DNA from 2 places in the Listeria tempestatis genome. Region 2 is predicted to be linked to the other one. Evidence: predicted binding sites of a transcription regulator. Region 2 holds the regulator's gene; the other holds the start of a gene.
What was found. Region 2 encodes Rex, which represses fermentation and respiration genes when NADH is low (regulators of the CRP and FNR family bind a similar motif). Its sites were predicted from a motif close to TTGTGAAATATTTCACAA; they were not measured.

Region 1 (6,366 bases), on a different contig from region 2:
GCCTTGGTAAACGAAATACTATGGTGATGGGGCTAGTTCTTGCAATCATTGGTCAGGTGATTATGGGGATTGGGGCACACAATTTGAGTATCGCCATTATTATTTTGGGCGTTATCATTAATGCTTTTGGAACCGGTTTTATTTCCGGACTATTGTCGGTTATGCTTGCCGATACTGTCGATTATGGCGAATGGAAAAACGGCGTTCGCGCTCAAGGACTTTTGACATCTGCTTCTAGTTTTGGGGCAAAATTTGGTATGGGCATCGGCGGCGCCTTAACGGCTGGAATTTTAGCGATGGGCGGTTATCAAGCGAATCAAGTACAGACAGATGCATCGCTTTCCGCTATTGAATTCAATTTTGTGTGGATCCCAATTGTTGGCTTTGCAATTGCAGCGATAGCGCTATTTTTCTACCGGGCTGACAAGCAGGAAAAACAATATTTAGTAGAGTTAGAAGAACGAAATCGAGAGTTTAGAGAAAACGAAAAATAAAGGAGAATATTATGACTTATTTTAAACAAATTGAAAAAATTAATTTTGAAGGTGTATCATCTGAAAATCCATTTGCATTTAGACATTACAACCCGGAGGAAGTTGTGTTAGGGAAAACGATGAAGGAGCATTTGCGCTTTGCTGTGGCGTACTGGCATACAATGACACAAGATGGTTCTGACCCGTTTGGTGCGGCGACAAATATTCGTGATGTTCACGGGGCAACAGAGATGGAGCTTGCCAAAAATCGTGTGGAGATGTTTTTTGAGATTTTGGAAAAACTTGGCGTGGAATATTTTTGCTTCCATGATGTGGACATCGCACCTGAAGGGGACTCGCTTCAAGAATTTATGCGCAATTTAGATGAAATTACAGATTTAATTCAGCAAAAAATGACGCAAACGGGGATTAAATTGCTTTGGAATACGGCAAATTTATTCACGCACCCACGCTTTTTAAATGGCGCAGCTTCAACAAATAATGCTGATGTATATGCGCATTCCGCGGCGCAAATTAAAAAAGGTCTTGATATTAGTAAAAAGTTAGGTGGTAAGAATTATGTCTTTTGGGGCGGCCGTGAAGGGTATGAATCGCTTTTAAATACGGATATGGCATTTGAACAGGCTAACATGGCGCGTATGTATAAAATGGCCATTCGCTATGCAAAAGAAATTGGTCATGACGTACAATTTTTAATTGAGCCGAAACCGAAAGAACCAACCAAACATCAATATGACTTTGATGCGGCGACAACAATGGCATTCTTGCAAAAATATGGTCTCGAAAATGATTTTAAATTGAATCTAGAAGCCAATCATGCGACGCTTGCTGGTCATACTTTTGAACATGAATTGAACGTGGCACGCACTTATGATGCACTTGGATCAATTGATGCCAATCAAGGCGACTTACTACTTGGCTGGGATACCGATGAATTCCCAACGAACATTTACGACACGACGCTTACAATGTATGAAATCCTCCAAAACGGTGGGATAGCACCAGGCGGGATTAATTTTGACGCTAAAGTTCGGCGCAGTTCTTTTGAAATGGAAGACCTTCTTTTGGCTCACATCGCGGGTATGGACACATATGCACGCGGACTAAAAGCGGCAGCAAAATTGACGGAAGATCGCTTTTTTGAAAAAATCAAGGAAGAACGATATCAAAGCTTCCGCGAAGGAATTGGCGCACGCATTTTAAATGGTGAGGAAGATCTTAAAACGCTAACTGAATATGCGCTAGCAAATGAGGAAGTCAAAAACGCGTCAAGCCACATTGAATATGTGAAGTCCCGCTTGAACGATTATTTAATTTAAAGGAGAAAAAAATGGCTTATGTTTTAGGGTTGGATTTAGGAACGAGCGCGCTAAAGGCGGTTTTGATGAGCGAGGCAGGCGATTTGATTGCCGAATCTTCGGCGGAGTACCCGCTAATAGGTGAGCGTAAGGGCTACAGTGAGCAATTGCCTTCTGAATGGGTGCGTGCACTAAAAGAAGTGTTTCAGGCGCTTCATGCGGAGGTGCCCAATTTAAAGAAAGAGCTCTCGGGAATTAGCTTTTCCGGACAAATGCACAGCTTAGTTGTTTTAGATGACGAGATGCAAGTGGTGCGCCCTGCTATTCTTTGGAATGATGTACGGACAACAAAAGCGTGCGCCTACATCCGCGAAAAGTTACCGCAAATTAAATCGATTACGAGAAATGATGTGTTGGAAGGGTTCACACTCCCAAAACTAGTGTGGCTTGCACAAAATGAGCCAGAAACATGGGAACGAGCGGCGCATTTTTGTCTACCAAAAGACTATCTCGCTTTCATTTTAACGGGTGAACTCTGCACGGATTATTCTGATGCGGCGGGCACGCTCCTTCTCGATGTGGCACACAAAACGTACTCACAGGAAATCCTATCCGCGTTTGACATCCAAAAATCACAGCTTCCAAAGCTCGTTTCATCTACGACTTGTACCGGATTTGTCACCGAACAAATTGTTTTGCAGCTTGGGATTCAAACGAGTGTCAAAGTATTCATGGGCGGAGCGGATAACGCGGTGGCCGCAATTGGTGCTGGCATCACCAAACCAGGTTTGGCACTTTCGAGCATTGGGACGAGTGGCGTCTTCCTCAGTTTCGAATCACACGTTTTGGAGGCTGACGTATCTCCTTTACATTTCTTTAATCATGTAGAAGAAGATGCTTTCTATTCAATGGGTGTGACGCTTTCTGCGGGCAATAGTTTGAACTGGTTTAAGCAGACGTTTGCGCCAGAAGTAAGTTTTGATGATCTTTTTGAGGGCGCAAAGGCGATTCCGATTGGTGCGGAAGGTCTCTTGTTCACGCCTTACCTAAGCGGTGAGCGCACGCCGTATACAGATAGTGCGATTCGCGGTGCTTTTATTGGTATTGACGGTCGCCATTCGCGCAGTCATTTCATGCGTGCGGTTATAGAGGGGATTACTTTTTCGCTTCGTGACGCTTTTGAGCTTTTAAAACTGGCAAATCGTGATGCAACAGAAATTATTGCAGTTGGTGGGGGTGCAAAAAATCCGCTGTGGCTCCAAATGCAAGCAGATGTGTATAATCGAAATATTCGAACCTTGACGAGTGAACAGGGTCCAGGTGTTGGTGCCGCAATGATTGCTGCAACAGGTCTCGGCTTATATCCCAATTTAAATGCATGCGCGGACGTTTTTGTGAAATACCGCGATGAGATATACGAGCCAAATAATCAAAATGTCATGGAATATGAAAAAATATATGCCATTTATCGTGAAATTTACAAGGCAACTAAACCGCTTTCAATGAGTCTAGATAAGCTTTAAAGTAAGAAATGCCCATGTTTTGTCCTCTTTTAAAAAAATACATAGAGTGTTACAATGAGAACACTAGTGTTTTAAAATATAGGAGGCAATAAATTGGAACAAGGCAAACTGACAATTTATTTTGTAAGACATGGCAAAACAGAATGGAATTTAACTGGACAAATGCAAGGCTGGGGAGACTCTCCACTTGTTTCGGAAGGTAAAAATGGTGCGATTTTAGTCGGCGAAGCCCTTCAAGATATTCATTTTAAAGCAGCTTATGTAAGTCCGAGTAAACGTACACAAGATACCGCTAAATACATTTTAAGCGGAAAAAAAGTCCCAATCCATCTAACAGAAGAATTTCGTGAAATGAGCTTTGGCTCGTGGGAAGGTATACGTGTTAGCGAATTAGATATTCAGTTTAAAGAAGCGCGCGAAGCCATGTTACATAGCCCAGCGACTTTTGACGCAAGTGAAAATGGCGGTGAAACTTACTACGAACTGGAAACACGAATTCAAAAAGGCATGCAAAAGCTTATTTCTGAACAAAAAAGTGGTAATATTCTGGTCGTTTCTCACGGCATGACGTTAACGCTTCTCATGTTCCTTCTAGCGGGTGGCGAAATGGCCGATCATCGCTCAAAGGGTGAACGGATTTTAAATACGAGTATTAGTAAAGTAGAGTATAGCGATGGTAAATTCCATATTGTTAAGCTAAATGATGTGGCGCATTTGGAAAAAGCTCGCGTTTAATACTGAAAAAAGCCGCTATCCTTAGTTTAGGTTAGCGGCTTGATTTATGCTGAGGTGTATATTTTTTTCGTTTTGTAATCGTATTTAAGCGTTCTTTTTTTGAAAAATCGTATTGTCATATCTATTACAAGTGCCATTTCTAATTTTTTGAGCACTTTTTTTGTGAATACGCACACAAGCTTCTTTTTTTATGTTATTATTGTTCATGTGTTCACAAGGTAAGGGTATAAACGTGAAAAGGGAATAAAATTGGGAGGTTTAACGATGAAAAAGAAATTACTTGCGACACTTATTTTTATCCTTTCTATCACACTTGTACTAGCAGGGTGCGGGTCTAGTGATAAGTCAAACGAGAAAAGTAAGTCGAGTGAAAAAAAGGAAGCAACAGAAGCAAATTCAGGAGCATCACAAGCAAGCTATACATCACTAGATAAATTAAAAGATAACTACGATATCATTATTATCGGTGCAGGTGGCGCGGGAATGTCTGCAGCCCTTGAAGCAAAAGCAAAGGGATTAAATCCAGTTATTTTTGAAAAAATGCCCGTTGCTGGAGGCAATACATCCAAGGCGTCATCTGGCATGAATGCTTCAGAAACCAAATTTCAAAAAGAACAAGGAATTGAAGACAGTAATGACCTCTTTTATGAGGAAACTTTAGCGGGTGGACACGGAACAAATGATAAAGAGATGCTTCGCTTCTTTGTAGATAATTCTGCTAGCGCAATTGATTGGCTAGATTCAAAAGGAATTACGTTAAATAATATTACGATTACTGGCGGAATGAATGAAAAACGGACGCATCGTCCAGAAGATGGTTCCGCAGTAGGTCAATACTTAGTAGATGGTTTATTAGAAAATGTGCAAAAAGAAGAAATTCCAACATTTGTAAATGCAAATGTAACAGAAATTACCGAAAAAGATGGCAAAGTAAACGGCGTAAAAGTGACGTTCAATAATAAGACAGAAAAAAATATTGCAGCAGACGCAGTTGTTGTCACTACAGGTGGATATGGTGCAAATGCTGAATTAATTGAAAAAGTCCGTCCTGATTTAAAAGGATATGTGACAACAAACCAAGAAGGCAGCACTGGTGATGGGATTAAGATGATTGAAAAACTTGGTGGCACAACGGTTGATATGGATCAAATTCAAGTCCATCCAACTGTTCAGCAAGAAAAGTCATACTTAATTGGGGAAGCTGTTCGTGGTGAAGGTGCCATTTTAGTAAATAGCGATGGCAAACGCTTCACAAATGAACTTAACACACGAGATAAAGTGACTGCGGCTATCAATACGTTGCCTGAAAGATCGGCTTATTTAGTTTTTGATGCGGGGGTAACGGAACGTGTGAAAGCAATTAAGCAATATGAAGAAATGGGATTTGTGAAAAAGGCTGATACGGTAGAAGCTCTAGCAAATGAAATCGATGTTCCAGCTACTGAATTGCAAACAACACTAGAAAAATGGAATCAAAGTATAGCGGATAAGAAAGATGCTGAGTTTGGCCGTACTACAGGTATGGAAAATGATTTATCTAAGGCACCTTACTACGCAATCAAAATTGGCCCAGGTGTTCACTATACAATGGGTGGTGTAAAAATTAATACGAATACAGAGGTTCTAAATAAAGAGGGTCAACCCATTACCGGCTTATTCGCGGCAGGGGAAGTAACTGGCGGTTTACACGGAGAAAATCGAATTGGCGGAAACTCGGTAGCAGAAATTATTATTTTCGGTCGCCAAGCAGGCATTAAATCAGCAGAATTTGTGAATGCACAATAAATTGAAATAACCCTTATCAAAAAGCAGGGTGGCTAGAGAGCCACCCTGCTTTTTTTATGAGCAAAAATAACAATGATTATAATTCTTCCCCGTTTGTTTCAATTACTTTTTTATACCAGTAGAAGCTATCTTTTGGAATGCGCGTCATCGGTGCATCATCCGATACATCACGGTCCACATAGACAAAACCGTAACGTTTTTGGTAACCATTCAACCAACTAAGCAAATCCGTAAAGCTCCAAGTGCAGTAGCCGAGCATATTTACACCATCGCTAATCGCATCACGAATTGCCGTCACATGACTAGCCAAATATTGAATTCGATATTCATCGTGAATTTGCCCGTCCTCTAACTTATCAAATTCCCCTAAACCATTTTCTGTGATTAAAATAGGAAGTTGATAGCGACTATTAATGCGGCGTAAGGCAATTTGTAAACCTTTAGGGTCGATAGTCCAGTCCCAGTTTGTTGTTTTCACAAAAGGATTAACCATTTTTTTGTAAACGCCTGGTACCCCTGTTTCTTTTGAAG
Region 2 (6,366 bases):
AATTGTAAGCTGGCGTTTGGGTTGCCGTCTCGGCTTGCGATTCCAATTTGGAAATTTTGATACTTGGCTAGGGCGACATTTTTAAAATCGCTTTCTGTTTTGTCGCTCACATCATTTATCCACTGGAAAATTGATTTTTCGCGACCAATGGTTTGATTGATGGTGGCATCATTTGTGCAAGCGAAAATGAGGTGGGCCTCAAGCAAATCTTCTTTTTCATAGATCTTTTTAGCAAAAGTAAGGTTGGGAGCTTTTGGAAAATCACTTCGAATTTCTGGTGCTACGACATGAATGCGGCAATTGGGTTCTTCTTTTAACAATCCTTCTACTTTTCGTTTTGCGATTCTTCCTCCACCGATGACAACGATTCTTTTATTTGTAAGTGACAGATTAACGATATAGCCCATTTTTAAAGCTCCTTCCTAATTTCAGTTATGATAAGATCTTTCAAGTCATCATCTAAATTAAGCGAAGGTAGAATAGTCGCCTCTGGAAATTTTTCATGCACAGCTATTTCGATTTTAGAAACGAGTAATCCATCTAAAAGGAAAAAAGGATATATGAGCAACTCACCTTTTTCTTGCTGTAAAATTTCCATATACGGCTTTTCACCATATAAGAAAGCGGATTTTGTTTTAATGCCTAGTTGTGCTTCTACTTTTTGACAAATTGCATGTAATTTGGCAGGAATTTCAGGATACTTCGCTGAGCCATGGGCAATGAAATAAAGTGTTGTCATTTTCGTATGTACATGCATACAAATTCTCCGGACTAAGATATTTTCAATGCCTGGCATTTCAGCTAACGGCGATACTATTTTAAATGTAAGGAATGGTCTTTCTTTTGTGGATTCCGCTAAGGCACGCGGAATATCTTCATTCACATGAGTAGCTGTAAAAAGCAGTAATGGAATGACGATAATTTTTTCAACACCTTTTTTGGCTAAATCATTGATTCCCCATTTAATGGTTTGCTCATCGCCTTCTAAAAAAGCTGTTTGTTGCGGGATTTCATTTCCCAAAAGAGGATATATTTCAGATGTAAATCGGGATACCTTTTCATTATTATGCGCTACACGACTTCCATGTGAAACATATAAAATTCCAGTTCTCATTTTAACACTCCGCTCTTTAAAACCTGTCCTCTCACTATAAATTGAGGCTACACAAAATGTCTATTAGGGAAAATCCCATTTTCAATAAAAAACGTTGAGGTACAGTTATTAACCGACTTCAACGTTTTATAAAGGTTTATTTTGTTCGTTTAAATTCGAATTGTTTCATCCACGGACGACCTTTTTTTAGTGCTAAGTATCCGATAATGGCGATTACTAATGCACCAATAATATCTACAATCACGTCTGTCATGGTGTCTTCGAGAGCAGCCCGCCCAACGAGTGGCGTTCCGTTAGAGAGTTCAAAACGCTGCATGTTTAATCCTAAAATAGCGTCAAACGTATATTCATAAACTTCCCAAAAAGCGCCAAGCGTTACTGCAAAGCAGAAGGAAAATATTGCAACAAAACCAGGTTTCATATTCACAACGACTTTATCATTCGCATTTAGCAAGCTAACAAAGGAAAATCCTATCGCACCTAGCATTGCGCCACTGAATGTGTGTAAGATTTTATCCCAATGTGGAACGTTCGAGTAGAATTGTTGAATGGTCCCAAGATAAATCGATGCATATAGAAAAACGATAAACATAAGGTAAACAAGTCCTGGAATTTCAAATTTAAAGCGTCTAGAAACAATCGATGGCAATGCTAAAATGATAATTCCTAAAATAATTTCTACTAATAAGAAAATATAATCGCTTCGGAGCGTCACTTTCGGACCATCTGCTGGCTGTACTGTTGGGGCCGTAAAAATTTCAAAAATTGTTACAATCATCGAGATTCCCATGGATACAAAAATAAAAAGGGCGACCCACTGCGTCCAATTTAATTTTTTCAGTCGTTTCATTCTTTTCACCTCTTATCGAAAACAAGCACATTTAAGTGCTAGCCAAACTGATGACAGTTGGTAATCTTCATCGTAAAAGCCTCCGCTTTGGTATTTGGCTTTATCGAAAGTCGCATCATTTGCCATCAGTTTGGTTTTGCGTAAAATATTTTGTTTTACTTTAATTTGAAGACCATTTTTATTTAAGCTAATAAGGTCAGCTATTCCATTATTTTAGTTTTTAGATGGATAGTTTTCTAAGAAGTAGATAAGCGTTTGTAGTTCAGTCGTTAAATCAATGTGGTGGACACGTACTTGTTTAGGCACACTAATTCGTGCTGGTGTAAAGTTTAAAATGCCCTTCACGTCTGCTTCGATAAGTTTGTCCACTGTTGTTTGTGCTTCATCAGATGGTACGGTTAAAATAACTACTTCAACATTATTTTCTTTTAAAATTTCTTCCATATCATTTAAATGATAAATCGGAATATCTTGTTGAACGCTACCTACTTTTGCAGGATCCACATCAAATGCGGCACATACTCGAATATTATTGTTTTTCATAAAGTTATAATGAAGTAGCGCGGTTCCAAGATTCCCTACTCCAATTATGGCAACGTTAGTTTCTTTATCTTGGCTGAGTGTTTTTCCAAAAAAGTCTAGAATGTAAGATACGTTATAGCCATATCCTTTTTTACCGAGTGCGCCAAAATATGAGAAATCGCGGCGAATTGTTGCAGAATCCACTTTTACAGCTTCACTTAACTCTGCTGAAGATACGCGCTCTTTTCCTGATTCATGTAAGTATTTCAAATAGCGATGATATAGCGGTAAGCGTTTTGCTGTCGCCTGTGGAATTTTTGTCGTTTCATCCATCATGCCAATTAGTCCCTTCTTCCTGATAAAATATAGTTCGTTTTCAAGCATTCTAACTGTTCTCTCGTTCACATGCTTGCTTATATACTATAAACATTTCACATAAAATGCACAAACTTTTTGCTCACATATTTAGAAAACCTTTATTTTACCAGCTTTTATTTTATTCCTCTACTTACATTGTAACGTAAAATCACAATTAATGCTAATGATTTCACAAGACTAAATGTGTGATTGCAACAGACACGTCTTTAAGATAAACTAGAAAAGGATGGGAGAGAAAAATATGATTCTTTTACAAGTACAACAAATTGCCAAGTACTTTGGTGCTGAAACAATTTTAGAAAATATAAAATTAGAAATTAAAACGAATGACCGTATTGCTCTTGTCGGCAGAAACGGGGCGGGGAAATCTACGCTTCTAAAAATCATTGCGGGGCAAACTGGCTATGATGCGGGGCAAATTTCAAAACCGAAAAATGTGCGAATTGGCTATTTAGCACAAAATACGGGACTTGAATCCAGCAAAACGATTTGGAATGAAATGCTAACCGTTTTTGAAGATTTACGTAACATGGAACGCGAGCTACGCGAGATGGAATTAAAGATGGCAGATGGCGACATGTATGCAGATGCTCTGGCTACAAAGCAAGCTTTAGATAGTTACGATGAGCTGCAACACCTTTTCAAAGAACGGGGTGGTTACACGTATGAAGCCGAAATTCGTTCCGTGCTTCATGGGCTCCATTTTTTCGAAGAAGATTATGAGAAATTAGTCGCGGCATTAAGTGGTGGCCAGAAAACGAGACTTGCACTTGCAAAACTACTTTTATCCAAACAAGATCTTTTAATTTTAGATGAACCAACGAACCACCTTGATATTGCAACGCTTTCGTGGCTCGAAGGGTATTTGCAAAATTATGCAGGCGCGCTTCTCATCGTTTCGCACGACCGCTACTTTTTGGACCGGGTTGTGAACCAAGTTTATGAAATTTCCCGCACAAAAATCACGCATTATGTTGGAAATTACAGTCGTTTTCTTGTTTTAAAGGAGGAGCAGCTTGAAAAAGATTGGAAGGAATTCGAGAAACAACAGACGGAAATAGCTAAATTGGAAGACTTTGTTGCTCGTAATATCGTCCGTGCGTCAACCACTAAACGGGCGCAAAGCCGGCGGAAAAAACTGGAGAAAATGGACCGCTTAAATCGGCCAGAAGGAAATGAAAAAGCGGCCCATTTTGGATTTCAATTTGACCGCATCCCTGGAAACGATATTTTATTTGTTGAAGATGTGGCCATTGGTTATTCGAAAGAGCAATTGGTGGCGCAAAATGTTCGGTTTGAAATGAAGCGCGGTGACAGTATTGCACTAGTTGGGCCAAACGGTATTGGCAAGTCCACCCTTTTAAAATCACTCATTCGTGAAATCCCTGTTTTGAAGGGCGATTTTCGCTTTGGCGCTGGCGTTAAAATCGGGTATTACGACCAAGAGCAAGCTAAGCTTTCTTCCAAAAAAACGATTTTACAAGAACTTTGGGATGAATATCCGGAACTAGATGAAAAGGCTGTCCGCACGACACTTGGAAATTTTCTTTTTACAGAAGATGATGTGTTAAAAATTGTAGATACGCTTAGTGGCGGTGAGAAAGCCCGTCTTGCGCTTTCTAAGCTAACGCTACTTGGGGCGAACGTGCTTATTTTAGATGAGCCGACCAACCATTTGGATATTGAAAGTAAGGAAGTTTTAGAGGCGGCGCTGATTGATTTTGAGGGTACCATTTTATTCGTTTCGCATGACCGTTATTTTATTAACCGCATCGCACAAGATATCATTGAACTTAGTCCAAACGGGGCAACGCGTTATTTGGGCGATTATGATTATTATCAGGAGAAACTCGCGGAAAATAAGGAAATTGCACGTCTTGAAATGGAAGAAAAGCTTCAAAATGGCAAGTTCCCCTTACAAACTGAAAACCCTTCTAATAAGGCAGCTTACCAGCAAAGTAAGGAAGCACAAAAATTATTACGACAAAAAACACGAAAGCTCGCTCTTATTGAGGAAAAAATGGAAGAATGTGACGGAAAAATCGCTTCGCTCGAACATGAATTGACACTTCCATCGGTTTTTAACGACCACGAAAAAAGTTTTGTGATTACTGAAGAACTAGATGCTATAAAACAAATTGCTGAGGCGCTTATGGCTGACTGGGAAATCGTAAGTGAGGAAATAGAGGAATTGAATGCATAAAAGAGTTCGTCCATGTCGGGCTACTAGCAGATGATGAAATTCGCACGCATTGCATTCTTAACACTAAAACAGAGATTTTAACGATTACAATATAAGATAGTTGATGAAATGTGGGGAGAATATATGAAACCACCATATGGATTAGAAACCATAAAGAAGCGGCTAATTGAAATACAGCGAGAACTTGTAGATGTAAAATCATGTCTACCTTACAGAAACAATGGCATAGAATTTTTTACGGAATCGCAGTATTTGTATAAAAGAGATGGTAGAAGTTATATACTTTTTGGATGTACAATAGTACAGTTCTATGGCCTTTGTCAACAAACAGGAGAAGTGTTTGTAATAGAAGAAGATGATATTTTATATTGCAATAAAACCATAAAAGCTTTTATGCAATGTCAAAGATTATTTATCGAGAAGGTTATGGATTTAATAGACACAAGAGATGAGATTGAGTATGAGAATTTCATAAAAAAATTCATGGAAATAGATGCTACAATTACAGAAGAAAGCAACTGGGGAGTATGTGTTTATGAGTTAAGTGAACAATTTTATCCATTGACAGATGAAAGGATAAAATTGTTTGAAACACTAGAAGCGCCCGGAGATATTTAAAGTATTTTAATTTAATAATTAATCAATAAGCTACCAAATATATTAAACTATCTGGTAGCTTATATTTTTACTCATTATTTGAATAAAGGATACATAGTTAGCTTGTAGAAAAACTCTACACTTAGGTACAGCAAAAATCAGATTGCTAGCAAATGACGAGATTTTAGGCAAATCCGAGTACTGGAATAGAGCCAAAAACTCCGAAGATTACTGTTTGTCAATAGCCAGAAACGTGGACGAATTCTCGCCCATGTTTTTAAACTTCTTCAAACAGCAAACCTGGTCTGGCGTTTAAGGCTAGATCTCCGAATTTGCCTTCTTCATAAGCTACGGTTCCAGCAGCTGCAATCATTGCGGCATTGTCTCCGCAAAGTGAAAGTGGCGGGATAATCAATTGGGTGGCAGGGATTTCAAGTTCAGCTTCTTGAATCATTCGTTCGCGCAAACCAAGGTTCGCGGCAACACCTCCTGCTAGAAGCAATTGTTTTACACCGTATTCTTTCGCGGCAGCAATTGTTTTTTCGACTAAAACGTCGACAACGCTCGCCTGAAAGCTCGCTGCTAAATCAGCCGGACTCGGTTCTAAGTTTTTTTGGCGCATATTATGGAGCAAATTAATAAATGCAGATTTTAAGCCACTAAAGCTAAAATCGTAGCTACCATCGCCGAGCATGGCGCGCG

Region 1: the regulator Rex is predicted to act here: its motif matches at 4,211-4,228, upstream of R8923_RS12470 (flavocytochrome c).

Annotation. Positions count from the first base shown of each region.
Region 1 covers NZ_CAUYTK010000013.1:1,359-7,724, reverse strand. The annotation lists gene R8923_RS12490 (glycoside-pentoside-hexuronide (GPH):cation symporter) at 1-494, shown strand, start outside; gene xylA (xylose isomerase) at 506-1,813, shown strand; gene xylB (xylulokinase) at 1,825-3,315, shown strand; gene R8923_RS12475 (histidine phosphatase family protein) at 3,409-4,050, shown strand; gene R8923_RS12470 (flavocytochrome c) at 4,315-5,835, shown strand; gene R8923_RS12465 (glycoside hydrolase family 1 protein) at 5,912-6,366, opposite strand, start outside.
Region 2 covers NZ_CAUYTK010000004.1:31,246-37,611, forward strand. The annotation lists gene R8923_RS06770 (precorrin-2 dehydrogenase/sirohydrochlorin ferrochelatase family protein) at 1-407, opposite strand, end outside; gene R8923_RS06775 (sirohydrochlorin chelatase) at 410-1,114, opposite strand; gene R8923_RS06780 (DUF2238 domain-containing protein) at 1,251-1,955, opposite strand; gene R8923_RS06785 (redox-sensing transcriptional repressor Rex) at 2,178-2,822, opposite strand; gene R8923_RS06790 (ABC-F family ATP-binding cassette domain-containing protein) at 3,106-5,067, shown strand; gene R8923_RS06795 (hypothetical protein) at 5,191-5,685, shown strand; gene tsaD (tRNA (adenosine(37)-N6)-threonylcarbamoyltransferase complex transferase subunit TsaD) at 5,942-6,366, opposite strand, start outside.